Regions from separate parts of the Enterobacter sp. WI-ESBL-E8 genome, predicted to be linked through region 1. Evidence: predicted binding sites of a transcription regulator. Region 1 holds the regulator's gene; each other region holds the start of a gene.
The links. The regulator CRP, encoded in region 1, controls carbon source genes, mostly activating them, when cyclic AMP is high. The targets are predictions, from matches to a motif close to ATGTGANNNNNNTCACAT.
Positions count from the first base shown of each region.

Region 2: garD (galactarate dehydratase) is a predicted target of CRP. The motif match lies at 1,554-1,571, and genes of this name have one in related genera.
Region 3: msrB (peptide-methionine (R)-S-oxide reductase MsrB) is a predicted target of CRP. The motif match lies at 1,738-1,755, and genes of this name have one in related genera.

Region 1 covers NZ_JBRWXJ010000001.1:4,597,543-4,601,747, reverse strand. The annotation lists gene argD (bifunctional acetylornithine/succinyldiaminopimelate transaminase) at 1-95, shown strand, start outside; gene ACWHWP_RS22010 (YccS/YhfK family putative transporter) at 92-2,179, opposite strand; gene crp (cAMP-activated global transcriptional regulator CRP) at 2,237-2,869, opposite strand; gene ACWHWP_RS22000 (OsmC family protein) at 3,181-3,585, shown strand; gene ACWHWP_RS21995 (phosphoribulokinase) at 3,665-4,205, opposite strand, start outside.
Region 2 covers NZ_JBRWXJ010000001.1:4,392,152-4,396,356, forward strand. The annotation lists gene garR (2-hydroxy-3-oxopropionate reductase) at 1-518, opposite strand, end outside; gene garL (2-dehydro-3-deoxyglucarate aldolase) at 539-1,309, opposite strand; gene garD (galactarate dehydratase) at 1,684-3,255, shown strand; gene ACWHWP_RS20900 (DeoR family transcriptional regulator) at 3,356-4,165, opposite strand.
Region 3 covers NZ_JBRWXJ010000001.1:1,905,491-1,909,695, forward strand. The annotation lists gene ACWHWP_RS09060 (D-hexose-6-phosphate mutarotase) at 1-461, opposite strand, end outside; gene gapA (glyceraldehyde-3-phosphate dehydrogenase) at 536-1,531, opposite strand; gene msrB (peptide-methionine (R)-S-oxide reductase MsrB) at 1,873-2,286, shown strand; gene ACWHWP_RS09075 (YeaC family protein) at 2,343-2,606, shown strand; gene ACWHWP_RS09080 (glycoside hydrolase family 18 protein) at 2,667-3,923, opposite strand; gene pncA (bifunctional nicotinamidase/pyrazinamidase) at 4,143-4,205, opposite strand, start outside.

The DNA.
Region 1 (4,205 bases):
TGCGTTTTGCACCGTCGCTGGTGGTGGAAGACAAAGACATTGAAGACGGGTTAACCCGTTTTGCCGCTGCGGTCGCGAAGATCGTAAAAGGTTAATACGCCGTCCGCTTCAGCCTGCGGGTGAGCCAAATCCCGTGATGTGGACGCTGACGCCATGCCACCGACGAAATGGTGTGCATGGTGTTCAGATGCCCCAGAATGCGCTGTAAATGCTGCTCCAGGGTGCTCATGGGCCCGTGGGTTAACGTCTCCGGCGCTTCCAGAATGTTCGAATCTCCCGACTCGCCCGGCGAGTCATATTCCAGGCGCTGCTGACATCGCTGCAGCGCAATTTCACACGACTGCAGGTAACGTTGGGCCAGGTCTGGCGTCAGCATCGTGTGCTCGCGCGCCAGCGTTGTCATGGCGTTAATATGCTCGACGATAAACTGGCTGTGCGTCACCCAGAGCTTCATGTCCGCCAGATAGTGCGAGTTAAAGCCCGGCTCCTGCATCGCCTGGTTGAGCGAGTTAAACAGGGCGTTATGCGCCTGGTTGACCTTCATGCGCTGATAGGCCAGCGGGGAGGGCTGCGGGTCGTCGCTCAGGATCAATCGAATGGCCTGCTGGTCGGCCTCCAGCGCGTCGTGGGCGTTCTGCCTGAGCAGCCCGCTTTGCCACTGCGGCCACAGCCAGACCATGCCGCCAAAGGCAATCAGGCAGCCAATGAGGGTATCAATCAGCCTGGCGACAATAAACTGTTCACCATTGAGCGTGAGCAGCTGCAGGGTATACACCGCCGTCACCGTAAAGCCCACCATCGCCCAGCCGTAGTTTTTGCGGATAATCAGGTAGCTCACCAGCGTAATCGCTAACATCCCTGCCAGGGTATAACCTTCCGGCACGTGGAAGTGCAGCGTCACGCCCGCAATAATCAGCCCCGCCATCGTTCCGCCGGCCCGGTGCAGAATACGCACCCGCGTGGCGCCGTAGCCGTTCTGGGTGACAAACAGCACGGTCATTAAGATCCAGTAGGGTTTCGGCAGATGCAGCGCCATGCCCATCAGGCTGGCGGTACTGAGCATTACGCTGATCCTGGCGGCGTTACGCAGGGCGGATGATTTAAGAGAAAGATAGCTTCTGAGCGCGGGCAGTAGCGGCAGCCGCTTTTGCTTATCCGCCATCAGATCGCGGGGATAAAGCGGGCGCTGCGTGCGCAGCACGCGGGCGATGCGGCTGAAGTGCCAGGCGGCAAACTGGCCAACCGGGTTATCCGGATGCTGGCGTGCGATTTTCTCCAGCGCGCCGAGCTGTTTTTCCATGTTAAAGCGCGTGGGGTAGCGGTGGTAGAGAATATCGTCAGCCAGGACCCGCAGACGTGCCGATACGGTCTGCGCGTTCCAGCGGATCACCGCTTCGGCGTGGCTGCGCTCGACCAGCTTTTGTACCTCCTGCGGATGGTGAAGGCTAACGGAGATATGTTCCTGCAGATCGAGCCCGACCTGGAAGGTGCGCAGCAGCCGTTTGTATTCGTGGTTCTTGTTGGCGGCGAGCATGTGCAGCTGCTGATAGCACTGGCTTATCAAATCCACCACCTTTTGCTGGCGCGTCAGCAGAGGCGGCAAGGATTTTTCCGGATCGGTATGCTGGGTGAGCAGGGTATATTTGGCTTCGCAGTAATCCGCCAGCTGCACATAGAGCAGGCTCAGGGATTCGCGCAGCGGCTGTTCGCGCCACAGCCAGAACCAGAACCAGTTGAACAGCCCGTACCACAGCGTCCCCAGAGCGTAGATCAGCAGCGGCTCCCACACCGGCATATTCCCGGCGAGGCTCAGCGTGAAAATGGCCGCAATCAGCGAGGCGGGAAGCAGGCGGGCGTGCAGCGAGCTGATTTCGGCGGTGACGCCGAGGGTCATGGCCAGCACGGTCAGGATCAGCGGCAGCGGGATGTCCCGGGCAAGCAGAAGCTGTACGGCGAGGCTGCAGCCCGCAAACAGGCAGCCGCCAATAGTCAGACGTTTGAAAAAGCGCTTATGCGGCGTGTCCAGACCGGCGATGTTGCAGCAGGCGGGCACGAGAGAAAACAGCAGACCTTGCTGAAGATGTCCGAGGATCAAGCCCACGGCCACAGGAAGACACAACACCAGCGTTTGTCGCAGTGCGTAGTTAACTTCGGGGTGATAGATCAGCCTGCGCCACATGGGGAGTAGAGACAAAAACGGCGTGACACCCTGCGGTGACACGCCGTTTAAGCGGAATTAACGCGTTCCGTAGACCACGATGGTTTTACCGTGGGCGGAGATCAGGTTTTGATCTTCCAGCATTTTCAGGATACGGCCCACTGTCTCACGGGAACAACCGACGATCTGACCAATTTCCTGACGGGTAATTTTAATTTGCATGCCGTCCGGGTGGGTCATTGCGTCTGGCTGTTTCGCCAGGTTCAGCAGCGTTTGTGCAATACGGCCAGTTACGTCCAGGAAGGCGAGGTTACCCACTTTCTCAGAGGTGACCTGCAGACGGCGCGCCATCTGGGAAGAAAGACGCATCAGGATGTCAGGGTTAACCTGAATCAGCTGACGGAACTTCTTGTAAGAAATTTCAGCCACTTCACATGCTGTCTTTGCACGAACCCAGGCGCTACGTTCCTGGCCCTCTTCAAACAGGCCCAGTTCACCGATGAAATCGCCCTGGTTCAGATAAGAAAGGATCATCTCTTTCCCTTCTTCATCTTTGATCAGCACTGCCACCGAGCCTTTAACGATGTAATACAACGTTTCCGCTTTTTCACCCTGGTGAATCAGCGTGCTCTTCGATGGGTACTTATGAATGTGGCAATGAGACAAGAACCATTCGAGAGTCGGGTCTGTTTGCGGTTTGCCAAGCACCATGCGCTGTTATCCTCTGTTATAAGCTGTCACCAGAGTCATCAGATGCATCCGGACTCTGGGGTTGCAATCGAATTCTTACCCATACCCTGGGAAGTCGGCTACCGTAACGTTTCGCAGCCAGTAAAGTTTGATGTCCTCTGCATACACGTGTAACGTCAATGTATTACTGTAGCATCCTGAGTGTTTTAGCATAGCTTTCGCCGCGTGTCTCCTGGTGTCTCGCTTCAGCATGATGCAGGTCGCCTTCCATTGCGAGAAATGTAACGCACGCGTAATCTGTCACCAAAAATGCAACGTTGGAGTTCAAAAATATGCAAGCGCGCGTGAAGTGGGTTGAAGGTTTAACGTTCCTGGGCGAGTCCGCGTCAGGACACCAGATTTTGATGGATGGTAACTCCGGCGATAAAGCGCCAAGCCCAATGGAAATGGTGCTGATGGCGGCAGGCGGATGCAGCGCGATTGACGTGGTGTCGATTCTGCAAAAAGGCCGTCATGACGTGACGGATTGCGAGGTCAAACTCACCTCAGAGCGCCGGGAAGAGGCACCACGCCTGTTCACCCACATTAATCTTCACTTTGTTGTCACCGGTAAAGCGCTGAAAGACGCGGCGGTCTCACGCGCGGTGGACCTGTCTGCGGAGAAGTACTGCTCTGTGGCGTTAATGCTGGAGAAAGCGGTAAAAATTACCCATTCGTATGAAGTGATCGAGGCTTAATCTTTTGGCGGGTGGCGCTGCGCTTACCCGCCCTACGGATTGTAGGCCCGGTAAGCGCAGCGCCACCGGGCAAAAATGATTATGCGATCTGCTTCCCTTCCATCAGCCGCTCCACCAGCGGCGTCATGATAAGCTCCATTGCCAGTCCCATTTTTCCGCCCGGCACCACCAATGTATTCATGTGCGAAATAAACGAGCCCTGCAGCATCGCCAGCAGCCAGGGGTAATCGATGCCTTCAAGATTGCGGAAATGGATCACCACAAAGCTCTCATCCAGAGAAGGGATCGTTTTGGCGGCAAACGGGTTGGAGGTGTCCACCGTCGGCACGCGCTGGAAGTTAATGTGCGTGCGGGAGAATTGCGGCGTTAAGTAATTGATGTAGTCTTCCATTGAGCGAACGACGGAATCCATCACCGCCTCGCGCGAGTGGCCGCGCTCGCTCATGTCACGCGTCAGCTTCTGGATCCACTCCAGGTTAACGATAGGAACCACCCCGACCAGCAGATCCACGTGGCGCGCCACGTCGTGCTGGGGCGTGACCACGCCGCCGTGTAACCCTTCGTAGAACAGCACGTCGGTGGGTTCCGGCAGCGGCTGCCAGGGGGTAAAGGTGCCCGGT
Region 2 (4,205 bases), 210 kb from region 1:
AGCTTGGTCACGTTACCGGCGCCGATGTCCCCGGTATGCACCACGGAGCCCGCCATCGCTTTCAACAGGTCGTAGTATTGGTCGAAAACGGCCTTGTCGCCGCCGACCATGACCGACAGCGTGCCGTCGATCGCTTTCGGCTCACCGCCGCTGACCGGCGCGTCCAGCATTTCAACGCCCTTCGCATTTAACGCCTCGCTGATTTCACGGCTTGCGAGCGGTGCGATAGAGCTCATATCGATCAGCACCAGGCCAGGCTTCGCTCCGTCGATAATGCCGTTCTCACCCAGCGCAACCTCTTTAACATGCGGTGAGTTTGGCAGCATGGTGATGATGACATCGCACTGCTCGGCAATGGCTTTCGCGGTAGTGGCCGCTTCTGCGCCAGCCGCTATCACCTCAGCCACCGCCTGCGGATTGTGATCGGATACCACCAGTGAGTAACCTGCTTTGATGAGGTTCTTACTCATTGGTTTCCCCATGATCCCCAGGCCAATAAAACCCACTTTCAGCGTCATAGTTTTTTCCTCAATGATGGTTATTTTTTAAAAGCGTCCGCTAATTTCTGCGTGGCCGAGCGAAATACGCCGAGATCGCTGCCGACGGCAACAAACGTGGCACCCCACTCCAGATAGCGGCGGGCATCCGCCTCAACCGGTGCCAGAATGCCGCACGGTTTGCCGTGCGCTTTGGCGCGGGCAAAGATGTGCTGAATGGCACGCTGTACTTCCGGATGACCGGCATTCCCCAGGTGTCCGAACGCGGCAGCCAGATCGCTTGGGCCAACGAAGATACCGTCTACGCCGTCGGTGGCGGCAATCGCATCGACGTTATCGACGCCCTGCTGGCTCTCGATCTGGACCAGGATGGTGATGTTGCTGTTGGACTGGGCGAAGTAGTCCGGTACGGTGCCAAACATGTTGGCGCGGTGTGAAACGGAGACGCCGCGGATCCCTTCCGGGGGATAGCGCGTGGAGGCCACGGCCAGCGCCGCCTGCTCTGCCGTTTCCACAAACGGGATCAGGAAATTGTAGAAACCGATATCCAGAAGACGTTTAACGATCACCGGCTCGTTGGTCGGCACGCGCACAACCGGCGCGCTGTGGCTGCCTTTGAGCGCCATCAGCTGCGGAATAAAGGTGCTGATATCATTCGGCGCATGCTCGCCGTCCAGCACCAGCCAGTCGAAGCCGGCCAGACCCAGCACTTCCGTGCTGATGGGGTTGGCCAGCGCGGACCAGCAGCCAATCTGAATCTGATGCGCCGCAAGGGCCGCTTTAAACTTATTCGGGAAGATATCGTTATTCATCGCGTTTACCTTTTTAATTCCGCAGCCTTGTTCAATATCATTTTATTTATTCAGACGCAGCGACAGGGTTATATTTATTATTCTGAGCTGGTTTGGCGTTATAAAATCGTCATTCAGTATAAGACGCAATCCACCACTGCACATTGTTTTAATGCTCAAGCATTCCGGTGCATTTTGATAATATTTTGAGCATATGCACAAAGCACTGGGCGCTAATGCACAGAATCAGGCATTACTGGTTCGGGAGCGATCGGGATCACATTTTCATATCCTATCTGCTGACATGCTTTATTTCTGAAAGCCGCGTATTTATTTCTACCATTAGAAAATTGGCTGAATTTATTATCAGACACTTTGCTGGAGAATAGTGAACAATGGCCGACATTGAAATTCGACACGCATCGCCGACGGCGTTCTATATAAAAGTACACGACACCGATAACGTGGCTATTATTGTCAACGACAATGGCTTAAAAGCAGGAACCCGATTCCCGGACGGGCTGGAGCTGACTGAGCATATTCCGCAGGGACATAAAGTTGCGCTGGTGGATATCCCGGCTCACGGCGAAATCGTGCGTTACGGCGAAGTCATCGGCTATGCCGTCCGCTTCATTCCGCAGGGTAGCTGGATTGAGGAGTCGCTGGTTGAGCTGCCAAAAGCACCGCCGCTCAATACGCTGCCCCTGGCAACCCGCGTGCCGGAGCCGCTTCCTCCGCTGGAAGGTTATACCTTTGAAGGCTATCGCAATGCGGACGGCAGCGTCGGCACCAAAAATCTGCTCGGCATTACCACCAGCGTGCACTGCGTGGCGGGCGTAGTGGATTACGTGGTGAAAATCATCGAGCGCGATCTGCTGCCGAAATACCTGAACGTGGACGGCGTGGTCGGCCTTAACCACCTTTACGGCTGCGGCGTGGCGATTAACGCACCGGCAGCGGTCGTGCCCATCCGGACCATCCACAACATCGCCCTCAACCCGAACTTTGGCGGCGAGGTGATGGTGATTGGTCTGGGTTGCGAAAAGCTCCAGCCCGAGCGCCTGCTGCAGGGCACGGAAGATGTCAAAGCCATCCCGGCAGACGAGGCCAGCATTGTGCGCCTGCAGGACGAACGCCACGTCGGTTTTCGTTCAATGGTCGACGATATTCTGCAGGTCGCAGAGCGCCATCTGGACAAACTCAACCGCCGCCAGCGCGAAACGTGTCCGGCCTCGGAACTGGTGGTGGGCACCCAGTGCGGCGGCAGCGATGCATTCTCCGGCGTGACGGCCAACCCGGCGGTGGGCTATGCGTCCGATCTGCTTGTTCGCTGCGGCGCCACGGTGATGTTCTCCGAAGTGACCGAAGTCCGTGACGCCATCCATTTGCTTACGCCGCGCGCCGTCAATGAAGAGGTCGGCAAACGCCTGCTGGAGGAGATGGCCTGGTACGATAACTATCTCGACATGGGCAAAACCGACCGCAGCGCCAACCCCTCTCCGGGGAACAAAAAGGGCGGTCTGGCAAACGTGGTGGAAAAAGCTCTCGGCTCCATTGCCAAATCCGGTCAGAGCGCCATTGCTGAAGTGCTCTCTCCGGGCCAGCGCCCAACGAAGCGCGGCCTGATCTACGCGGCAACGCCGGCCAGCGATTTCGTCTGCGGCACGCAGCAGGTCGCATCCGGCATTACGGTGCAGGTCTTCACCACCGGGCGCGGTACGCCGTACGGCCTGATGGCGGTGCCGGTGATTAAAATGGCGACGCGCACCGAGCTGGCAAACCGCTGGTATGACTTAATGGATATCAACGCGGGCACCATCGCCACCGGGGAAGAGAGTATTGAAGAGGTAGGCTGGAAGCTGTTCCACTTCATTCTGGACGTGGCGAGCGGGCGGAAGAAAACCTTCTCTGACCAATGGGGGCTGCATAACCAGCTGGCGGTGTTTAACCCAGCGCCGGTGACGTGATTGCCCCTCACCCTGCCCTCTCCCCATAGGGGAGAGGGTAAAAACCGCACCGAGCAGTCCCCTCTCCCCTATGGGGAGAGGGTTAGGGTGAGGAGAGAAACTACCCCTTCACCAACACCACTTCGATCCCGCTTTTACGCAACCCGTCCAGGCTCTCCGTCGGGATCCCCTCGTCGACGATAATCATATCAATCCGCTGCGTATCAATGATTTTATGCAGGCTTGAGCGGTCAAACTTGCTGGAGTCGGTCACAACGATAATACGCTCCGCAACTTCACACATCCGGCGGTTCAGGCGGGCCTCGTCTTCGTTATGCGTGCTCACGCCGCGATCGAGATCGATGGCGTCAACGCCCAGGAACAGCAGATCGAAGTGATAATTCTGTAGGGACTGCTCCGCCTGGTCGCCGTAGAAGGATTGCGACTGGCGGCGCAGGTGCCCGCCGGTCATCAGCAGCTCAACGCCTTCCGCCTCCAGCAACGCATTCGCCACGTTCATCCCATTGGTCATGGCAATGACATCCGTGTGCTGACGGAGCATGCGGGCAATTTCAAACGTCGTGGTACCGGAGTCCAGAATAATGCGGTGTCCGGGCTTCACCAGCGCGGCAGCGGCCTGCGCGATGCTGCGCTTCACCGCCGTGTTGAGCGAGCTTTTGTCTTCCACAGATGGCTCAGCGCCCGGCGTATTGCCTTCGCAGATGAGCGCGCCACCGTAAGCGCGCACGGCGATGCCCTGTTTTTCCAGGAATGCCAGATCGTTGCGGATCGTTACCGTTGATACGCCATATAAATGAGAAAGATCGTTAACCTGTACGCTTCCCTGCGCCCGCAGCCGCTGAATGATCTGCTCTCGCCTTTCGCTGGTGCCGGTGATGCGCTTTTCTGCGGATGGATCGGTGCTGCCCATGCGAGCTCCTTAGTAAAAACACTTTCGTTTTATTTCGTTT
Region 3 (4,205 bases), 2.7 Mb from region 1:
TGGGCTTCCAGTTCGATTTCGCAGGTTTTGCTCAACTTAAAGCGGGCGTACAGGGTGAAATCGTGCGGCCAGAGGGCGCGTGTTTCGTCATTCGCCTGCAGCTCAAAGGTCAGCACTGCGCCGTTTTCATCTTCATTATGCGCTTTCAGGGTCCACTGCTGGTTACGTGCAAACCCGTGAGAAGGCAAACCCTGCTGTGCGGAAGGGCCGAACCACGGCCAGCAGATCGGTACGCCACCGCGGATCGCCGCCCCTTTTTTGAAAGAGGTCGCATCGCTCAGCCATAAACCTTCGGCTTCACCTTCCGGTTTCCAGGAGAGCAGGTGAGCGCCGTTCAGCGCCACGGAGGCTTTCACGCGTGGATGGTCAACGACGATAACGTCGGCACCGTCAATCTGACGGCGGGAGAGCACAGGGGTAAGTTGTTCGACTACCGGAAGTGCAAAAATTTTATTAATCATTAAGCAATCCTCTGTCTAAAAACAATAAAAAAGGCGACCGAAGTCGCCTTTTTGGATCAAACACTCATCTCAACTTATTTGGAGATGTGAGCGATCAGGTCCAGTACTTTGTTAGAGTAGCCGGTTTCGTTGTCGTACCAGGATACCAGTTTAACGAAGTTGTCGTTCAGTGCGATACCTGCTTTAGCATCGAACACGGAAGTGCACACTTCGCCGTTGAAATCGGTAGATACAACGTCGTCTTCGGTGTAGCCCAGAACGCCTTTCATTGCGCCTTCGGAAGCAGCTTTGATTGCTTTCTTAATTTCTTCATAAGAAGCAGCTTTTTCCAGACGAACGGTCAGGTCAACAACGGATACGTTAGGAGTTGGAACGCGGAACGCCATACCAGTCAGTTTGCCATTCAGTTCTGGCAGTACTTTACCTACTGCTTTAGCAGCACCGGTAGAGGATGGGATGATGTTCTGAGCCGCGCCACGGCCGCCGCGCCAGTCTTTGTGAGACGGGCCATCAACGGTTTTCTGAGTAGCGGTGGTCGCGTGAACGGTAGTCATCAGACCTTCAACGATGCCGAAGTTGTCGTTGATAACTTTAGCCAGCGGTGCCAGGCAGTTGGTGGTGCAGGATGCGTTGGAAACGATGTCCTGGCCAGCGTAGGTTTCGAAGTTTGCACCGCGAACGAACATTGGGGTGTTGTCTTTGGAAGGACCAGTCAGAACAACTTTTTTCGCACCAGCGGTGATGTGTTTACGCGCGGTTTCGTCGGTCAGGAAGATACCGGTAGCTTCAGCTACAACGTCAACACCGATTTCGTTCCATTTCAGGTTAGCTGGGTCTTTCTCAGCAGTAACGCGGATGGTTTTGCCGTTAACAACCAGGTGGCCGTCTTTCACTTCAACGGTGCCGTCGAAACGACCGTGAGTTGAGTCGTACTTCAGCATGTACGCCATGTATTCAGCGTCCAGGAGATCGTTGATACCAACGATTTCGATGTCAGAACGTTTCTGAGCAGCACGGAAAACAATACGGCCGATACGGCCAAAACCGTTGATACCTACTTTGATAGTCATATATTCCACCAGCTATTTGTTAGTGAATAAAAGGTTGCCTGTAAAATTACAAAAACCTTACGCAGCGTCAAGCGGAATCGTGTCAATCATTGCGACAAATCAATCCTGTGACTAACGTTTGTGCGACTGACTCGCCTCACTTTCCCTTTGAGCTTGCAACCACATGGGGGCTGCGCCCGGAATTTTAAAGTCCTCGCAGGATAAAAATGTGAACATGATCACAATTGCCTGACCGCCTTTTCGCGACACATAAGTTTAGAACAAAAGTGCACGCAAGGGTGTTAATGTTTTGTTAGAATCCGGGTTAAAAGATGTCTGTTTCTACAGCGAGATGTAAGCATATGTCGAACCAACGTAACCCTGACGATTTGAAAAAAAACCTCACAGAAATGCAGTTTTACGTGACGCAGAATCACGGAACGGAGCCGCCGTTCACTGGGCGTTTACTGCACAACAAGCGAGACGGCGTCTACCACTGCCTGGTCTGTGATGCCCCCCTGTTCAATTCACAAACGAAATTTGATTCTGGCTGCGGCTGGCCGAGCTTTTACGAGCCGGTGAGCGATGAGGCAATCCGCTACCTGACCGACTCGTCGCACGGTATGGTGCGCACGGAAATTCGCTGCGGTAACTGCGATGCGCACCTTGGACACGTCTTCCCGGATGGCCCTCAGCCAACGGGTGAGCGCTTCTGCGTCAATTCGGCCTCAATGAGCTTCACTGACGACGAAAACGGTGATCAGGTTAAGGGTTGAAAAAACGATTCAGCAAATTATTCCTTTGAAAGGGCGCGATTGTGAATATTGATGACATGATTAGCGGCATGACGCCGGAGATTTATCAGCGTCTGGTGACCGCCGTCGAGCTGGGAAAATGGCCCGATGGCGTTGCGCTGACGCCGGAGCAAAAAGAGAACAGCCTGCAGCTGGTGATGCTGTGGCAGGCGCGCAATAATACCGACGCGCAGCACATGACGATCGACACCCAGGGCCAGATGGTGATGAAGAGCAAGCGCGAGCTGAAAGAGGACTTCGGCATCACGCCGAAGCCGATTGCGACGATAAAAATGCAATAACGGCGCGGGTTGATGGCCTCATCAAACCCTCTCCCACAGGGAGAGGGTTTGATTGCTTCATTACTTGTGCGGGATCCCGAGCGACTCCGCCAGCTGCTTCGCTAGCCGGTTTTCGTCATCCGCGCCGTACTCCCAGAACATTGCCCCGGCGAGACCTTTCTCTTTGATGTAGTCCGCTTTGATCGCAACGGAACGCGGGTTCTCATACGAAATCGCAAACAGCGCGTTGCCGTCGGCACCTTTCACCGACAGCCACGGGACTTTCGCCTGTTCATCCCAGTGCTCGGTAAAACGCTTCTGCGGATCGTTCAGCAGCTTCTTCACGATATCGTTGTACTTCACGTAGGTATCTTTGGTCAGGTCATAGCCGAGCGATCTGAACAACTCAATCTCCTGGGAACCGAAGTAGGGCTGGGTGACCGGATTTTTTTGCGCGTCGGTTTTGGTCCAGTCAATGCCCGGCTCCACCGCACGTTTTGGCACGCGGCCATAGAAACCGATTCCGAGGTTCATCTGCTGCGGCTTCAGCCCGGCGGCCAGATAGTTGTTCACCACAAAATCCACGCTGTATTTGTCCGCGGCGGCCACCGTCGGCCAGGCGCTGGAGTCATACAGGTTGGCGTTGAAGTACTGCGTACCGTACGCCATGTCGTAGGTCATCAGGTTGATGTAGTCGAGTAGGGGAGCGATGGCTTTCACATCCACCCAGCTTTTCGGACTTTCCGCATTGGCGCCCACCGCTATGGTCACCAGCTTTTTGTGCCCGAAGGCGGCGCGCAACTCTTTCAGCAGGGCGGTGAAGTTATCCCGATCGGCGGGCTTGCTTGCAACCAGCCCCCAGGCACCGTTCACCGGGTACTCCCAGTCGAGATCGATCCCGTCCAGGCCGTATTTGTCGACAATCTCCTGCGCGGATCGGATAAACACCGCGCGACTCTCTGTGGTGGCCGCCGCGCCGGAGAAGCCACGGGCGCCCCAGCCGCCAACGGAGAGCAGGACTTTGAGATGTGGATTTTGCTTACGCAGGATCGGGATTAATGCGAGGTCGGAGGCGACTTTGGGTGACAGCCAGATCTGATGCAGCTTCGCCGGATCTTTCAGCGCGGCGTTGGTTTCGTCTTTTTCATCGTTATAGACCAGACCAAACGAGTAGTTCAGGTGGGTAATTTGGCGGACGTCCAGCTTATTGATATCGCCACCCGGTCCGGCGGTGACGTCACCTCCGCCGTTAAAGTAGCCCACGGACATCAGGGTACTGGCAGAAGCAACGGAAGCGCACAGCAGGGGCAATGCTGCCAGCAAAGGCATACGTTTCATACAAGTTCCTCTTTGACATAATAAAATTAACCACGCCACGGAAAAGGCGTGGCGAAAAAACAGCCTGACGAGAATAGCATTGCCGCTGCGCTGAGGATGCGAGGGAGTTCACTTTATGGGGATTGGGGAAGAAATGCCGGGTGGCGGCTTCGCCTTACCCGGCCTACTTTCTGTGGTTTTGTAGGCCGGGTAAGCGCAGCGCCACCCGGCTAAAAAGGATTACGCCTGCGTCTCCAGCCAGTCTTCCAGCGTATACAGCGTCGCCCCTTCAGAGGCCATATC